2 regions of the Arthrobacter sp. MDT2-34-1 genome follow, and region 1 is predicted to be linked to the other one. Evidence: predicted binding sites of a transcription regulator. Region 1 holds the regulator's gene; the other holds the start of a gene.
What was found. The regulator LexA, encoded in region 1, represses DNA repair genes until DNA is damaged. The targets are predictions, from matches to a motif close to TCGAACANNTGTTCGA.
Positions count from the first base shown of each region.

Region 2: a site for LexA is predicted at 3,428-3,443, ahead of AC5RVV_RS07280 (HNH endonuclease signature motif containing protein). Genes of this name have one in related genera too.

Region 1 is NZ_JBNHGO010000004.1:30,319-37,941, forward strand. It holds gene hisB (imidazoleglycerol-phosphate dehydratase HisB) at 1-6, opposite strand, end outside; gene AC5RVV_RS16005 (histidinol-phosphate transaminase) at 61-1,170, opposite strand; gene AC5RVV_RS16010 (LysM peptidoglycan-binding domain-containing protein) at 1,243-1,596, opposite strand; gene lexA (transcriptional repressor LexA) at 1,893-2,642, shown strand; gene AC5RVV_RS16020 (ATP-dependent DNA helicase) at 2,754-4,793, opposite strand; gene hflX (GTPase HflX) at 4,786-6,327, opposite strand; gene AC5RVV_RS16030 (class I SAM-dependent methyltransferase) at 6,760-7,371, shown strand; gene dapF (diaminopimelate epimerase) at 7,382-7,623, opposite strand, start outside.
Region 2 is NZ_JBNHGO010000001.1:1,566,067-1,573,689, forward strand. It holds gene AC5RVV_RS07270 (transglycosylase domain-containing protein) at 1-299, shown strand, start outside; gene AC5RVV_RS07275 (metallophosphoesterase) at 302-1,300, shown strand; gene AC5RVV_RS07280 (HNH endonuclease signature motif containing protein) at 1,561-3,414, opposite strand; gene AC5RVV_RS07285 (nicotinamide mononucleotide transporter) at 3,556-4,188, opposite strand; gene AC5RVV_RS07290 (ABC transporter ATP-binding protein) at 4,350-6,146, shown strand; gene AC5RVV_RS07295 (ABC transporter ATP-binding protein) at 6,143-7,623, shown strand, end outside.

The sequences.
Region 1 (7,623 bases):
GGTCATGGGAGTCCTTTGACGAATTGGTCGACCGGCGCGAGCCGGTTCGCTCTTACTAGTTTAGGAGACGGGGCTCGCCACGAGGGCCTTGATGCCGTCGAGGAAGGCTGTGGTCTCGGCCTCAGTGCCGGCGGTTACCCGCAGATGGCCCGGGATCCCGACGTCGCGGATCAGCACGCCGGCTTCCAGCAGTCCCTGCCACACCGAGCGGGGGTCCTCCAACCCGCCGAAAAACACGAAGTTTGAGTCGGACGGCGCCGGGTCGAGTCCCAGCTCGGCCAGCCCGTCGACAATGCGGTCCCGCTGCGCCTTGATGTCTTCGACGTTGGCCAGCAGCGCATCGGCATGGTCCAACGCGGCCAGGGCCGTTGCCTGCGTGACGGCGGACAGGTGGTAGGGCAGGCGGACCAGGCGCAGCGCATCGGTAATCTGCGGTGCGGCGGCGAGGTACCCGACCCTGGCGCCTGCCAGCGCGAAGGCCTTGCTCATGGTGCGGGAAACGATGAGCCGCTCCCGCCCCGGCAACAGCGTCAGCGCGCTCGGCGTTCCGGCGTGGGCGAACTCGGCGTAGGCCTCGTCCACGATCACGATGGCCTTGGAGGCCTCCCCCGCTTCATACGCCGCCTCCACGACCTCAAGACCCAGGGCGGTGCCCGTCGGGTTGTTCGGCGAGCAAAGAACGACCACGTTTGCCCCGGAGTCGGCCACAGCGGCGGCGGCAGCGTCCGGGGACAGCGTGAAGTCTGCCCCCCGCGGGACGGCCAGATAATCCGTGTCCGTCCCGCTGGCCAGCAGCGGGTACATGGAATAGGTGGGCGGGAAGCTCAGCAGGGTGCGGCCGGGGCCGCCGAAGGCCTGGAGGATTTGCTGCAGGACCTCGTTCGATCCGTTGGCGGCCCAGATGTTCTCTGCGGTGAGGCCGTGCCCCAAGTAGCCGGCCAGCGCCGTCCTCAGCTTCGTGAACTCGCGATCCGGATACCGGTTCAGACCCGCGGCAGCCTCGCTGACGGCCGAGACGATGGCCTGACGGACAGCATCGGGCAGGCCATGGGTGTTTTCGTTGACGTTCAGGAGGACGGGAACCTCCAGCTGGGGCGCGCCATACGGCTCCAGGCCCCGGAGATTTTCCCGCAACGGCAGGCGGTTCAGGCGTTCTAGCTGCTCACTCACCGGTCCAGTTTAAGCTTCGGCCCGCCCGGGGCAGGAATCGGGCGGGCCGAAGCAGCTCATATTACGGCTGCCTCAGCGCGCCGACGGGACCAGCAGCTGCTGTCCGGCATGGACGACGTCCCCCTGGAGACCGTTCAGTTGCGCGATCTCGAAAATGACATCGTGGGGGTTGCGGTCCGGGGCGGACTGCACTGCGATGTCCCACAGTGTCTGGCCGCTGACGACCGTGACGGTCGCCGCCGGTCCAGGTCCCAGCCCCCCGGCGGCGGCCATTGCCGGAGCCGTGAAGAAACCGATCAGGGTCAGGGCTGCGGCCGCGGCGAGCATCAGCGGCAGGCCGATCAGCAACAAACGGCCGCGGCGGGTCAGCCGCAGGCCTGTGCTGGTACGAAGGCCGGCGGGCTGCGGTGCGAGCTGGGCGGACATGGTGCCACCTTTCCGATATTCGATCTATTTCGGCTGGTTTCGATCGTCTTGCAACGATATTCGAACGTATCTTCGAATGCGTCTCTTACAGTTTTAGCACTGGTGATCGAACATTGTCGAGACTCAGTCGAACAAATGTTTGAAATTCGCTACCGCCTCGCCTAGCGTTGTAAGCGTCGGGCGGCAGTAAGAGCAGTGCATCAGCCGCCACCGACAAAACAGTTGAGACAACAGTCCATGTGCGGTTCCGCTACGGCGCCGGCGCAGGGACCACTACGGGGAGACCGGGGCCGGACATGTCGGAAGAGACCACCACCACTGCCGGAGCGAAGCGACGCGGCCGGCCCGTCAAAGTGGGGCGCAGCCTGACGCCGCGGCAGAAGAAGATTCTGGAAACCATCCAGCGCTCCGTCATGTCCCACGGATACCCTCCGTCCATGCGCGAGATCGGTGACACGGTCGGTCTGGCAAGCCTGTCCAGCGTCACGCACCAGTTGGCCCAACTGGAGAAGATGGGCTACATCAGGCGGGACCCCAAGCGTCCCCGTGCCATGGAAATCCTGACCCCGCTGACACTCGAGCACGGGGGTGTGGAAATCGTCGGAGTCGATGAACCGCAACAGCTGCGCAGCTCCAGCGGCGTCGCCGTATCCGAGCTGACCACGTCATCCGACACGGCGATGGTGCCGCTGGTGGGAAGGATCGCAGCGGGCGGGCCGATCCTGGCGGACCAGGCGGTCGAGGACGTCATGCCCCTGCCGCGGCAACTGGTGGGACACGGCGAGTTGTTCATGCTCAGGGTCTCGGGCGATTCCATGATCGATGCGGCCATCTGTGACGGCGACTGGGTCGTGGTCCGCCAGCAGCACACGGCCGAGAACGGCGACATCGTGGCGGCGCTGCTCGACGACGAAGCAACGGTCAAGACCTTCCGGCAGCGCGACGGCCATACCTGGCTGTTGCCGCAGAATACCCAGTACGAACCGATTCTGGGCGACCACGCAACCATCATGGGCAAGGTTGTCTCGGTGATGCGGGCCCTCTGACGCGCCCGGTCTCCCCGGTCCGCGCTGCAGCCACCCCGGGATCCCCTGCCCGCACGGGCGGTCCCCGGGCAGGGCCCCGCTCGCTCCGGAACGGGCGTGCCCCCAGCCCGTTCAGGCTGAGGCCGTAGCCAGCCTTTCCAAGACCTGGCGGGCCGTGGCGCCGTCCTTGGTACTCCAGAAGGGCGGCAGGGCGCTGCGGAGGAAACTCCCGTAGCGCGCCGTCGCCAGCCGGGAGTCCAACACGGCCACCACTCCACGGTCGTTTGACGCGCGGATCAGCCTGCCGGCTCCCTGGGCCAGCCGCACGGCCGCATGGGTCGCCGAGACCGTCATGAAACCGTTTCCCCCGGACTGCGCCACGGACCGGGTTCGGGCAGTCGTGAGCGGGTCATCCGGCCGGGGGAACGGAATCCGGTCGATGACCACGAGCCGGCACGCGGAACCGGGAACGTCGACGCCCTGCCAGAGCGTCATGGTGCCGAACAGGCAGGTGTCGGGCTCTTCGGCGAATTGGCGGACCAGCGCGCCCATCGACGATTCGCCCTGGCACAGGATGGTCAGGTCGGTGCGCCCGCGCATCTCGGCCGCGGCTTCTTCTGCCGCACGCCGCGAGGAGAACAGGCCCAGGGCGCCGCCGCGCGAGGCCAGCAGCAGCTCCTCGAGTTCATCGAGCTGTTCCGGGCTGGTGCCCCGGCCCGGCTTCGGCAGATGCGACGCCACGTAGAGCACGCCCTGCCTGGGGTAATCGAAGGGGCTGCCCACGTCCACGCTGGAATAGGCGGGCGCGCCGGCTCCGAGCAGTCCGAGCGACCCGGCGACGGCATCGAAGGTCCCCCCGACCGACAACGTCGCCGATGTCAGCACAACGGTATGGTCGTCGAACAAGCCCTCACGCAGCCGGGACGCCACCGAGAGCGGCGCTATGTTCAACGTTGCCGGCTGGTCGTCATTGGCGGCGTAGTCGCCGGCCTCGCCATAGGTGCTGGGACGGGTCGCCCAGATGACCTCCCGGGAGTCCGGAGCGGACAGCAGCCGTTCGGCCAGTTCCAGCACGGCCGCGAGCCGTGAGCGCGCCATCTGCCGTCCGCCGTCCGCTGCCCCCGCACCCTCGGGCTTCGAGTCGGAGAGCGCCGCGCGGGCCGCTTCCCGTACCTGCGCAAGAACCAGCTCATGCTCCTCGCGGAGGCCGGCCGCCAGCAGGCCGGTGGGCACCGACTGCAGGACGTCCTCCAGCGCATCGGCGGCGGAGTTCAAAGGCTCCACGCTGATCCCCGTGTGTTTGCGTGCCGTCGAGGCGGCGGTACGCACCATGGCGGCGGAGAGTTGCCCCGCGACGGCGCTGGTGACGCGGTCCTGCAGCTCATGGGCCTCGTCGATGACCACCACGTCATAGTCCGGGAGTACCGCGACGCCCTCGAAGGCGTTGATGGCCAGCATGGCATGGTTCGTGATCACGATGTCTGCCTCCGCCGCGCGGCCCCGTGCCAGTTCGCTGAAGCACTCGGCGGCCAGGGGACACTTCTGGGCGCCCAGGCACTCCATGGAGCCGACGGAGACCTGCCGCCAGGCCCGATCGCTGACACCGGGCACCAGTTCATCCCGATCCCCGGTTTCGGTCTCGTGCGCCCACTCGCGCAGGCGCACGACTTCCTTGCCCAGCGCGCCCGAGGCGCCGGAAGCCGACGCTGCGCCGGCCGGAGAAGGATGCGGCACCGCGTCCTCGCCGAGGCTGAACAGTGCCGCCGGCGCGTCCTCGTCCGGAAAGCCGCCCGCGAGCTTGTGCAGGCAGAGGTAATTGTTCCTGCCCTTGAGCAAAGCGACGTCCAGCGGCCTGGGCAGCTCGTCGGCGACGGCCTCCAACAGCCGGGGCAGATCCCGCTTGACGATCTGCGATTGCAGCGCCAATGTTGCGGTGGAGACGATCGCCGGCTTCTCCCCCTCCAGCGCCTGGACCATGAGCGGCACCAAGTAGGCCAGCGACTTGCCGGTGCCTGTGCCCGCCTGCACCAGCAGGTGTTGCCGGCGCTCGAAGGCCTCGGCTACTTTCGCCGCCATCTCGTGCTGCCCGGCACGGTGCTGCCCGCCCATCTCCTGTACGGCGACGTCAAGCAGCCGCAGCGCCTCACCGGCGGGAACCTGGACGTCAGTCATGCCGCAGGAACTGTTCCAGCTCCGATGCCAGGCCCTCGCGCACCATCACGTCGAGCCGCGTGCCGTCCCCGCCATGCTCCATGGAGAGGATCTCGGCGTCTTCGTTGTGCAGGCGGCTAATCACTTCGCCGCGGTCGTAGGGCACCAGCAGCTGCAGCTTCACACTCGGCCGCGGGATCGTCTCGCTGACGAGCCGAAGCAGCTCATCGATGCCCTGCCCGGTCCGCGCCGAGACCACGACGTGCCGCGGTTCACGCTGGCGCAGTCGCTCGACCACGAACGGATCGGCGGCATCGGCCTTGTTCAAGACGACGATTTCCGGAATATGCCGTGCTTCGATTTCGGTCAGCACCTCGCGCACGGCGGCGATCTGGCCCTCCGGGTCGGGATGCGAGACGTCGACGACGTGCAGGATGACGTCGGCGTCGGCAACCTCCTCCAGGGTGGAGCGGAAGGCTTCCACCAGCTGCGTCGGCAACGACCGGACGAACCCTACCGTGTCGGCGAGCGTGTAACCGATACCGTCCGGTGTTTCCGCCCGGCGGACGGTCGGATCCAAGGTGGCGAAGAGCGCGTTCTCGACCAGCACACCCGCATCGGTCAGGCGGTTGAGCAGCGACGACTTGCCGGCATTGGTGTAGCCGGCGATTGCCACCGACGGCACGGCATTGCGGCGGCGGTTGGCGCGCTTGGTTTCCCGTGCGGGCTTCATGCCGGTGATCTCCCGGCGCAGCTTCGCCATCCGGGTACGGATGCGCCGGCGGTCCAGCTCGATCTTCGTCTCACCGGGCCCGCGGGAACCAATGCCGCCGCCGGCCGCCCCCACCCGGCCGCCGGCCTGCCTGGACATGGACTCGCCCCAGCCTCGGAGCCTGGGCAGCAGATACTCAAGCTGGGCCAACTCTACCTGGGCCTTGCCTTCGCGGCTCTTGGCATGCTGCGCGAAAATATCCAGGATGAGCGCGGTGCGGTCAATGACCTTGACCTTCACGATGTCTTCCAAACCGCGGCGCTGCGACGGCGACAGCTCGCCGTCGACAATGACCGTGTCGGCGCCGGTGGACATCACAATGTCGCGCAGTTCCTGGGCCTTGCCGGAGCCCAGGAAAGTCCCCGGATCCGGCTTCAGCCGGCGCTGGACAATACCGTCCAGCACCTCGGAGCCGGCTGTCTCGGCCAGCGCTGCCAGCTCCCGCAAGGAATTGTCGGCGTCGTCGGCCGTGCCTTCGGTCCAGAGACCGGCGAGGACAACGCGCTCCAGGCGCAGCTGCCGGTACTCAACCTCGGTGACGTCCTCAAGCTCGGTGGACAGGCCGGCTACGCGCCGCAGGGCGCGGCGTTCCGCGAGGTCCTGCTGGTCGCCGTCGAATTCGGAATGCTCGGCATCAAGTTCGGAGAGTGCCTGGGCTCTGCCGCCGACGCCCTGTTTGCCTCGCGCCGCGGTGTCGCGGGCCAGGATTCGGTCGATGACCGCCTGGATCTCGTCAGGCGTCATTTCCGGTTCCGGTGTCGGCTGGGGGTGGTTGGTGGTCATGCTCTCCTTCGAAATGTCCGTGGTCTTATCGTAGTCCTCCGGGATGCGGCCGGCAGAGCCCGAAGATGCAGTTTGTGGATGATTCGCCAAAAGTCCTCCTGGCATGGGCCCGGGCGCTGCCGGGCGGGAAAGGCGGGGCTGCCGCCCGGCCGGGCGGCAGGGCAAGCAGCGGGTGCCGGGGACCGCCGCAGCCCTTGCGGCGGCTGCGGCACCGGATCAGAAGGGACTCGAGTGAGCCTTCGGGAACGGTGATTGCCCGGCGGCCGGGGAGGTCAAGGCCTCAACCATCGGCACGCGCTGTCCGCCTACGAGCGGAGACAGCAGGTTACGGCGCAATCACAGCTTTTTCATGCCTCCCACGGTATCAGAGCGGACGTTGCTTAGGTGGGCCTAGATACCGATTCCGCGGGCTGCGCACTAATCTGGCCGATTATGGGAACAGAGCACTACTTCAGCGCGCAACCAGGCAATCCCGAGGTTCGCCGCACCCTCGCCGTCGAGCTGGATGGCCGCATGCGGCAGCTGCAAACAGCTGGAGGCATCTTCAGTCCGGACGGCCTCGACAAGGGCACGGCGGTGCTTTTGGACGAGGTCCCTCCGCCTGCTCCGGAAGGCAACCTGCTCGACATCGGCTGCGGGTGGGGACCGCTCGCGCTCACCATGGGGCTGAAGTCCCCCGATGCCACGGTGCTGGCCGTGGATGTCAATGAACGCAGCATCGCCCTGACCAACGACAACGCCGCGTCGCTGGGGCTGGCCAACGTCCGTGCCTGCCGCCCGGAAGACGTTGACCCGGCCCTGCAGTTCCACACCATCTGGTCCAATCCTCCGATTCGGATCGGCAAGAGCGAGCTTCACGCACTGTTGCTGATGTGGCTGCCCCGCCTCGCACCCGGGGGCACCGCCTGGCTGGTCGTCCAGAAGAACCTGGGATCGGACTCGCTGCAGCGCTGGCTCGCGGCCGAACTGCCGTCAGACTACGCGGTCAGCCGTGAAAGCACCGCAAAGACGTTCCGGGTGCTCTGCGTGCGGCGGGCCGGCTGAGCCGCTTCGGTCAGGCCACCACGCCTCGGGACACGAGCACGGCGGGGCCGCTCAGCTCCACATGTTCCCGTCCGTCGGCCGCAGGGATGAACCGGACCCGGACAACGCCGCCCGGCACGCCGACCTGCCAGTCGTCGGGTGCGCCCGCACCCGCCCAGTAGCGGATGGCGGCGGCGGCAGCGCAGGCGCCGGTCCCGCAGGACTGGGTCTCCCCTACCCCGCGCTCGTGCACGCGCATGCTGATGTGCCCGG
Region 2 (7,623 bases), on a different contig from region 1:
GGACCGATTACATGGAGAAGGTCGCCGGCCTGTACAAGACGGGCGAGTTCGGCTCCGCGCCGAGCAGCATGATGTATCCGCCCCGACCGGTCCAGACTCCGGCACCCGCCGAGTCGAACAACAACTCGAATTCCAGCAACAGCAGCGACGACGGGGATTCGGGCGGCGGCTCCGGTGACTCCGGCGGTTCCGGTGACTCCGGCGATTCCGGCGATTCCGGCAACGGAAACGGCGGAGGCAACGGCAACGGCGGGGGTAACGGAAACGGCGGAGGCAACGGCGGAGGAGGCAACGACTAACCGTGGACACTGACTTGTTGCGGGCACGGCTCCGGACCGCAGGCACGCTGGCCCTGGGGGCCACGGCTGCGGGCGGGGCCGCGCTCGTCTACGGCTCCGTTATCGAGCGGAACCTCTTCAAGGTCCGCGAAGAAACGCTGCCCATCCTGCCCGCCGGACGAGGCCCCCTGAAGATCCTGCACCTGTCCGACATCCACATGACTCCCGGGCAGACGCTGAAGCAGAGGTGGCTGCGGCAGCTGGCGTCGCTGGAACCGGACCTGGTGGTCAACACCGGCGATAACCTCAGCCATCACCAGGCCGTGCAGCCCCTGCTGGACTCGCTGGCACCGCTCATGGACGTTCCGGGCGTGTTCGTCCCGGGCTCCAACGATTACTACTCCCCAGTGATGAAGAACCCGTTCTCCTACCTCACCGGCCCCTCCTCTCAGCCCAAGGACTACGCGGAGCGTGAACTGCCGTGGCGCGAGATGCATGCGGCTTTCGGCACCGCGGGCTGGATCGACTTGACCAACCGGCACCAGTCCGTGGTGGTGGACCGGGTTCGGCTGGACTTCACGGGGGTTGACGATCCGCACCTGCAGCGCGACCGTTATTCGGGTTTCCCCAACGGTTCGACATCCGCCGATGAGGCCGCATTCCTGCGGATCGCGGTGGCCCACGCCCCGTACCAGCGGGTGCTGGACCGGTTCACTGCCGACGACGCCGACCTGATGCTGGCCGGGCATACCCATGGTGGCCAGGTCCGCTTACCCGGCTACGGGGCCTTGACCAGCAACTGCGATCTGCCCACGTGGCGCGCCCGGGGGCTGACGTACTGGGAGCACGAGGGGCGTAGCGTCCCGTTGAACGTGTCGGCCGGGTTGGGAACGTCGCGTCTGGCTCCGGTGCGCTTCGCCTGCCGCCCGGAGGCTGTGTTGCTGACACTGACACCGGCTAATCCGGCCGGCGAAGTCCCTGCCGAAGGCCGCCCCACCGGGCCCGGCCCCGGGCTCAGCTGAGCACAGAAGCACGCTTGTCCATCTGGTCTCACACCAGCTCTCGCCTTCTTCTGTGCAACCCGCAATGCATCTTTAGATGTGCCTGCGCGTCCGCCCGCTGAGACTTCCTCAGATGTCACCTGCGCGCCCGCCCGCTAAGACTTCCTCAGATGTCACCTGCGCGCCCGCCCGCTAAGACTTCCCCACCGGTGCCCTGCGCACCCGCCCGCTAAGACTTCCTCAGCTGCGCCCTGCGCGCCCGCCCGCGCCGAATCGCTAGGTCAGGCTTGGAGTGGTTGGGGTGGGATGTGGGTTTGCCAGTAGGAGTTGCGCAGCGGTTTGCGGCGCGGGTCGATGTAGTCCGGCGGGGTGAACCAGGGGATGCCGTGGACGACGTTGATCTCCCAGTTGCCTTGCTCGATCAGGTCGTGGTGGAGCAGGCAGAGGCACACCCCGTTGTTGACGTCGGTGCGGCCGCCGGCCCACCACGGGATGATGTGGTGCGCTTCGGTCCAGAACGCGGGCATGCTGCACCCCGGGAAGGCGCAGCCCTTGTCCCGGGCGACCAGTGCCCGGCGGATGGCGCGGTTGAAGAACCGTTGCGACCGGCCCAAGTCCAGGACCTCGCCCTCGGATCCCAGGACCGCCGGGATGATCTCGGCGTCGCAGGCCATCCGGCGCACCGTGGTGGCCGAGACGGGGCCGGTGAAGACCGCGTTGCCGCCGCCGGAGAGCAGCCCGGCCAGCTGGTCGTATCCGGTGGTGACGATCACTTGGGTGCGGTGCCCGCCCGAGTCCGGAAGCCTGCCGGTGTTCAGCGCGATCCGGCAGGCCCCGACCAGTCCCGCGAGCAGTTTCTGCGCCCGGGTGGCGTCATCCATCGCCTCCACCACGGTCGGATCCACACCGGCGGAACTATCGCTGCTGGCTTCGGCCCCGGAGGACAGTTCGCCCCTCGCGCCGGTTATGTAGCCGCGGTCACCCTCAGCGGCACCGGCTCCGCCCCTGCCTGCCTCCGTGGCACCGGCGCTGGGACCGGTGCCGGGAACATCGTGGTTACCGCCGCTGCTGGCCGTGCCGGCGACCGTGGTTCCGTCACTTTCGGTGCGGGACTCCCCAGAACCGGCCGGACCCGCCTTTGCGGTGTTGGCGTTGCCGGTTGCGTCTGCTTCACCTGTGTCCGTAGGGGTGCTGCCGGTGGCGGCGGTTTCGATGGCGTCGGGGCGGATCCGCGGGTTCGCGGCGCTGTTTATCACGGTGGCGAGGGCTTCGTACTGGGCGTCGGTGGTGTTGATGACGAACTGGTGCAGGCCGCGGCGCCGGCCCCGGTAGAACATGCCCTGCCGGGCCCGCAGTTCCTCTTGGGACGGTTCGGCACCGTCCTGGTCGACCGCCGTTTCCCATGTCCTGGCCACCATCACCAGGGTGTCCGCGTCGGCGTCCGCGGCCTGCCGGACCAGCGACGCTTCCATCGCCTGCAACGCCTCCGGAGTGCCGGCGTGGCGGGCCCGGTCCAGGGAATCAACCACCACGGCAGCGGCCGGGCCGCTGACCTTCCCGCCGGCCATGGCCTCGGCCAAGACCGGCAGTGCCGGAACACCCGGTTCCCCGTCCAGCCGCACCGGCGCTGTGATCGCCTTGCCGACCCGCAGCCGGCGCCGCGCCTCGACAATCCCGATTCCCAACCGGGAGCGCAGATACTCCGCCGTGTTCGCGAACTCCGTCTTGCGGCGGCGCCGCACCCGCTTGGACCCGGACCCCTCCGGGGCCGCTGCGTCCACGCCGCCGGTGCTGATCGCCGCCGCCGGGTCCGCCCACTCCCCCGCCCCCGCGGTGCCCGACGTGGCGGCACCGGGCTCTGCGCCGGCCCCGGCGCTTGCTCCGAGTCCTGACACCGTTGCATGTTCCCCGTTGGCGGCGATGTCCGCCCGCTCCACCGCGTGCGCGCCGACGGCCTGCAGGAACTCCACGAGCTTCGAAACACCCTCGACCGCCGCCACCGTGTTGGCCAGGTCCCGGGTAGACAGGGACCCCGACTCGGCGGGAAAACGGTCGGCAACATCCTGCAGCAGGACACACGCCTGGTCCAGAGATGCTTCCATCTCCCCGGTGCGTTCCAACGGTGCAAGAGCCATACCACAATTTTATTCGTACACAGATTCGATAGCCATCAAAAGGGCCCAGTGTGTAGGAGTAGTGCCCGAGGGCCGCGGTCCAAGCCGAAGCACAATGCTGGGGCGAAGCACGGCGCCAAGCCGAAGGACGGCGCCGCGATGCTACGTCGAAGCGGCCGTCTCCGCGTGCGCCTCGCGCCATTTGGACCAGCCGTACAGACTCAAAATTCCCAGCAGGACGGTGAACACGATGGAGTCCAGTGCAAAGAGGACCTGCGGGTTTGCGTTCGCTGCCAGTCTGGTCAGCCCCATCAGCGAGAGGGCGACGCCGATCCACCAGGCTTCGATGACACCGCGCGCCAGACCGAGGTACAGCAGCGGAGTCAGGAGGCTAACGACCGCCGCTTCAACAATGGCCCATGGGTCCGCCATGTGCATCAGCATCATGGGCAGCACGTCGATGCCGAAGAACAGCAGGACGAGCACGATCAGCCCGGCCGCGGCCAGCCAGTCGGGCCGCTGGACCGGATGGACAAGAACCCCGCCGGTCCTCGACCGTCGGCGCCACCGCCACCATCCGTAGGCGGCCACCGCAGGCAACACCAGGACGGCCAGGCTAAATGCGCCAGCCACGCCCATCAACACCATGGACAGGACCGGTTCCGCCAGCAGCACCAGCCAGCCGGCCGGTTTCCGCAGCACCAAGAGCAGGACGCCGGCCACCCGCAGCAGCGGAAAGAGCATTGACATCCACAGGAACACCCCGAAGCCGTTCGCGACGTCCGTCAGATCCATGCCCGCCCCCGTTGGTGAATGGTTCCGCACAGCCTAGCAAGCATCGGTTTCCCAACGCGTCGGCTCGGGCCGGGCCAACAGTGACCCGCGCCTCAACGCGGTCGCTAGGATAGTTGCTGCAGTACACGAAGCCCTCCGAACCACTGCAACGAATCGACCACATGACTGAGTTATCCCTTTGGCGCTCGATCGCCCGGCTCAAACACTATGTCCGGCCCATCCTCCCCCGGCTGATCCTGGGATTCTTCAGCGCCCTCGGCGCCAGCCTGGTGGCACTGGCCATTCCCCAGGTCTTGCGCGGCCTGGTAGACACCATCCATACCGGCGGCCGCCCCTCGGAAGTTTGGGGCCCCGCCGTCGTCATTGCGGTCCTGGGCGTGGCCGAGGCAGGCCTGGTGTACCTGCGGCGCGTGTTCGCGATCGCGCCCGCCACGGACGTGGAGATGGGCATGCGCACCAGCTTCTACCGGCACGTGCAGCATCTGCCGGCCGCCTTCCATGACCGCTGGGGCTCGGGCCAGCTGCTCTCCCGCTCCATGGCCGACCTGGGCCTGATCCGGCGTTGGCTGGCGTTCGGGTCGCTCATGCTGGTGGTCTCCTTGGTGACTGTGGTCGCGGGGCTGGCGCTGATGTTCGCGCTGAACCAGTTGCTGGGACTGATCTTCCTGGCCGCCGCCGTGCCACTCGTCTGGCAGGGGTTCCGCTTCCGTACCGCGTTCGGCGCTTCCTCTCGGCTGAGCCAGGACCAGGCGGGCGACCTCGCCACCACCGTGGAGGAATCGGTGCACGGGATCCGGGTGCTCAAGGCCTTCGGCCGCGGCAAGTACGCGCTGGAGAACTTCCACGGCCAGGCCGAAGAACTGCGCCAGACCGAACTGGCCAAGGCCCGCACGCTGTCCAAGTTCCTCGCCACCGTCGTGTCACTGCCCGATCTGGTGCTGGGCGCCGCGTTGGTCATCGGCATCATGCAGGTCTCCGGCGCGCACATGACCGTGGGCGACCTGGTCGCCTTCTTTGCCACCGCCGCCGTGGTGGCCGGTCCGGTGGAAGCGATCGGTTCCCTGATGGGCATGACGCTGACGGCAAAGACCGCCCTGGACCGGCACTTCGACGTGATGGATACGAAGAACACCATCATCGACCCGGACGTTCCCGCACCGGCCGGCCCCGTGCGCGGGGAACTGCGCCTGTCCAACGTAGTCTTCCGCTATCCCGACGCCGCCGCGGACGCGGCCCCGGTTCTCGACGGCGTGGACCTGCACGTGCGCGCGGGTGAAACCCTGGCGCTGGTAGGGGTCACCGGCTCGGGCAAGAGCACCCTGCTGCAGCTGATTCCCCGGCTGTACGACGTCACCTCCGGCGCCGTGTTTCTGGACGGTACGGATATCCGTCATCTCCCGCTGGCCGAGCTGCGCGCCCGCGTGTCGGTGGCCTTCGAGGACTCCACGCTGTTCTCCACCTCGGTCCGGGACAACGTGCTGCTCGGTGCCCGCCCGCGCGGGGAAGATCCAGACATCCTCCTCTCGCGGGCGCTCGAAGTGGCGCAGGCCGGGTTCGCCTATGACCTGCCGCAGGGCGTGGACACGCGGATCGGCGAGGAAGGACTGAGCCTGTCCGGCGGGCAGCGGCAGCGGATCGCGCTGGCCAGGGCCATCGCCGCGCAGCCGGCCGTGCTGGTGCTGGACGACCCGCTCTCGGCCCTGGACGTGCGGACCGAAGAAGCGGTAACGCAGCGGCTGCGGGAAGAACTGCGCGGCACCACCACCGTGATCGTGGCCCACCGGCCCTCCACCGTGGCGCTGGCCGACCGGGTGGCGCTGCTGCAGGACGGACGGATTACTGCGGTCGGCAGCCACTCGGAGCTGCTGCGCAGCAGCACACACTACCGGTACGTGATCGCCTCGCTGGCGGCCGAGCCCACCGTCGAAGACGTCCTGGATGCAAAGGAAGCCCGATGAGTTCCATGACCGGAGTCGCCGGCGAAGACAACATCAACCTGGACCAAACCGACCGCAGAGCCGTCAGGCGGCGCTCCCTGCGGCTGCTGGGCGAACTGGTGTCTCCGCACAAGCGGCTGTTCGCGCTCTCCATCGTGCTGGTGGTGGCGAGCAACGCCGCCCGAGCCGCCGGTCCGGTACTGGTGGCCTTCGGCATCAACAATGCGCTGCCGGCCTTCACCGGCGGCGACACTATGCCCCTGGTGCTGGTCGGCGCCGCCTACGCCGCCGTCGCGATTGCCGGCGGATCCCTGCTGGCGGCCTACATCTACGTCACCGCCCGGCTCAGCCAGGCCATGCTGCTGGCCCTGCGGGTCCGAGTCTTCCGGCACACCCAACGGTTGAGCCTGGAGTTTCACGAAACTTACACCTCCGGCCGGATCATCTCCCGGCAGACGTCGGACCTGGAGGCGCTGCGGGAACTGCTGGACAACGGCGTCACTCAGCTGACCTCCGGCGTGATGTTCATGCTCTTCACCGCCATCAGCATCGCCGGACTGGACTGGAAGAGCGGGCTGATCATCCTGGTCGCCGCCATACCCATCGCCTTCGTCACCCGGTGGTACCAAAAGGGCTCCGAGCTGGCCAACCGCGCCTCCCGGGTGGTGTCGGCCCGGCTGATCGTGCACTTTGTGGAAACCATGACCGGCATCCGGGCCGTCAAGGCCTTCCGCCGCGAGCACGACAACTCCGAACGCTACAACAAGCTGGCCGCCGACTACCGCGGCGCGACCCTGCGGAACATCAAGTACTTCGGCGTGCTCCAGCCGGTGCTGAACGGCGTCGGCAACCTGACCGTGGCCGTGGTGCTGTTGATCGGCGGCTTCCGGGTGCTTGACGGCGATCTTGCCATCGGCACCCTGGTCGCAGTGCTGCTGGCCACCAAACAGGTCTTCCGCCCCACAGAACAGATCGCCATGTTCTACAGCTCCTTCCAGTCCGCGGCCTCCGCGCTGGAGAAGGTCTCCGGGCTGCTGGAAGAAGAACCAACCATCGTCCCCCCGGACCGCCCGGTCCCGCTCAAGGACGCCCGCGGGGCAATCCGGTTCAGCGATGCCGTCTTCGGCTACGGCGACGGGCGGGTGGTCCTGCCCAGATTGAACCTGGACATTCCCGCCGGCCAGACCGTCGCCGTCGTCGGGCAAACCGGGGCCGGCAAGTCCACCGTGGCCAAACTGATCGCCCGCTTCTATGACCTGACCTCCGGGTCGCTCACCCTGGACGGGATCGAGCTGCGGCAGCTGTCCAACGAAGACCTGCGCCGCGCCGTCGTGATGGTCACGCAGGAAGCGTTCCTGTTCAGCGGCAGCGTCGCGGAGAACATCGCCCTGGGCAACCCGGAGGCCAGCCGAGCGCAGATCGAGGACGCCGCCCGCGCCGTCGGCGCCCACGAGTTCATCCTGTCTCTGCCCGAGGGCTACGACACCGACGTGAACAA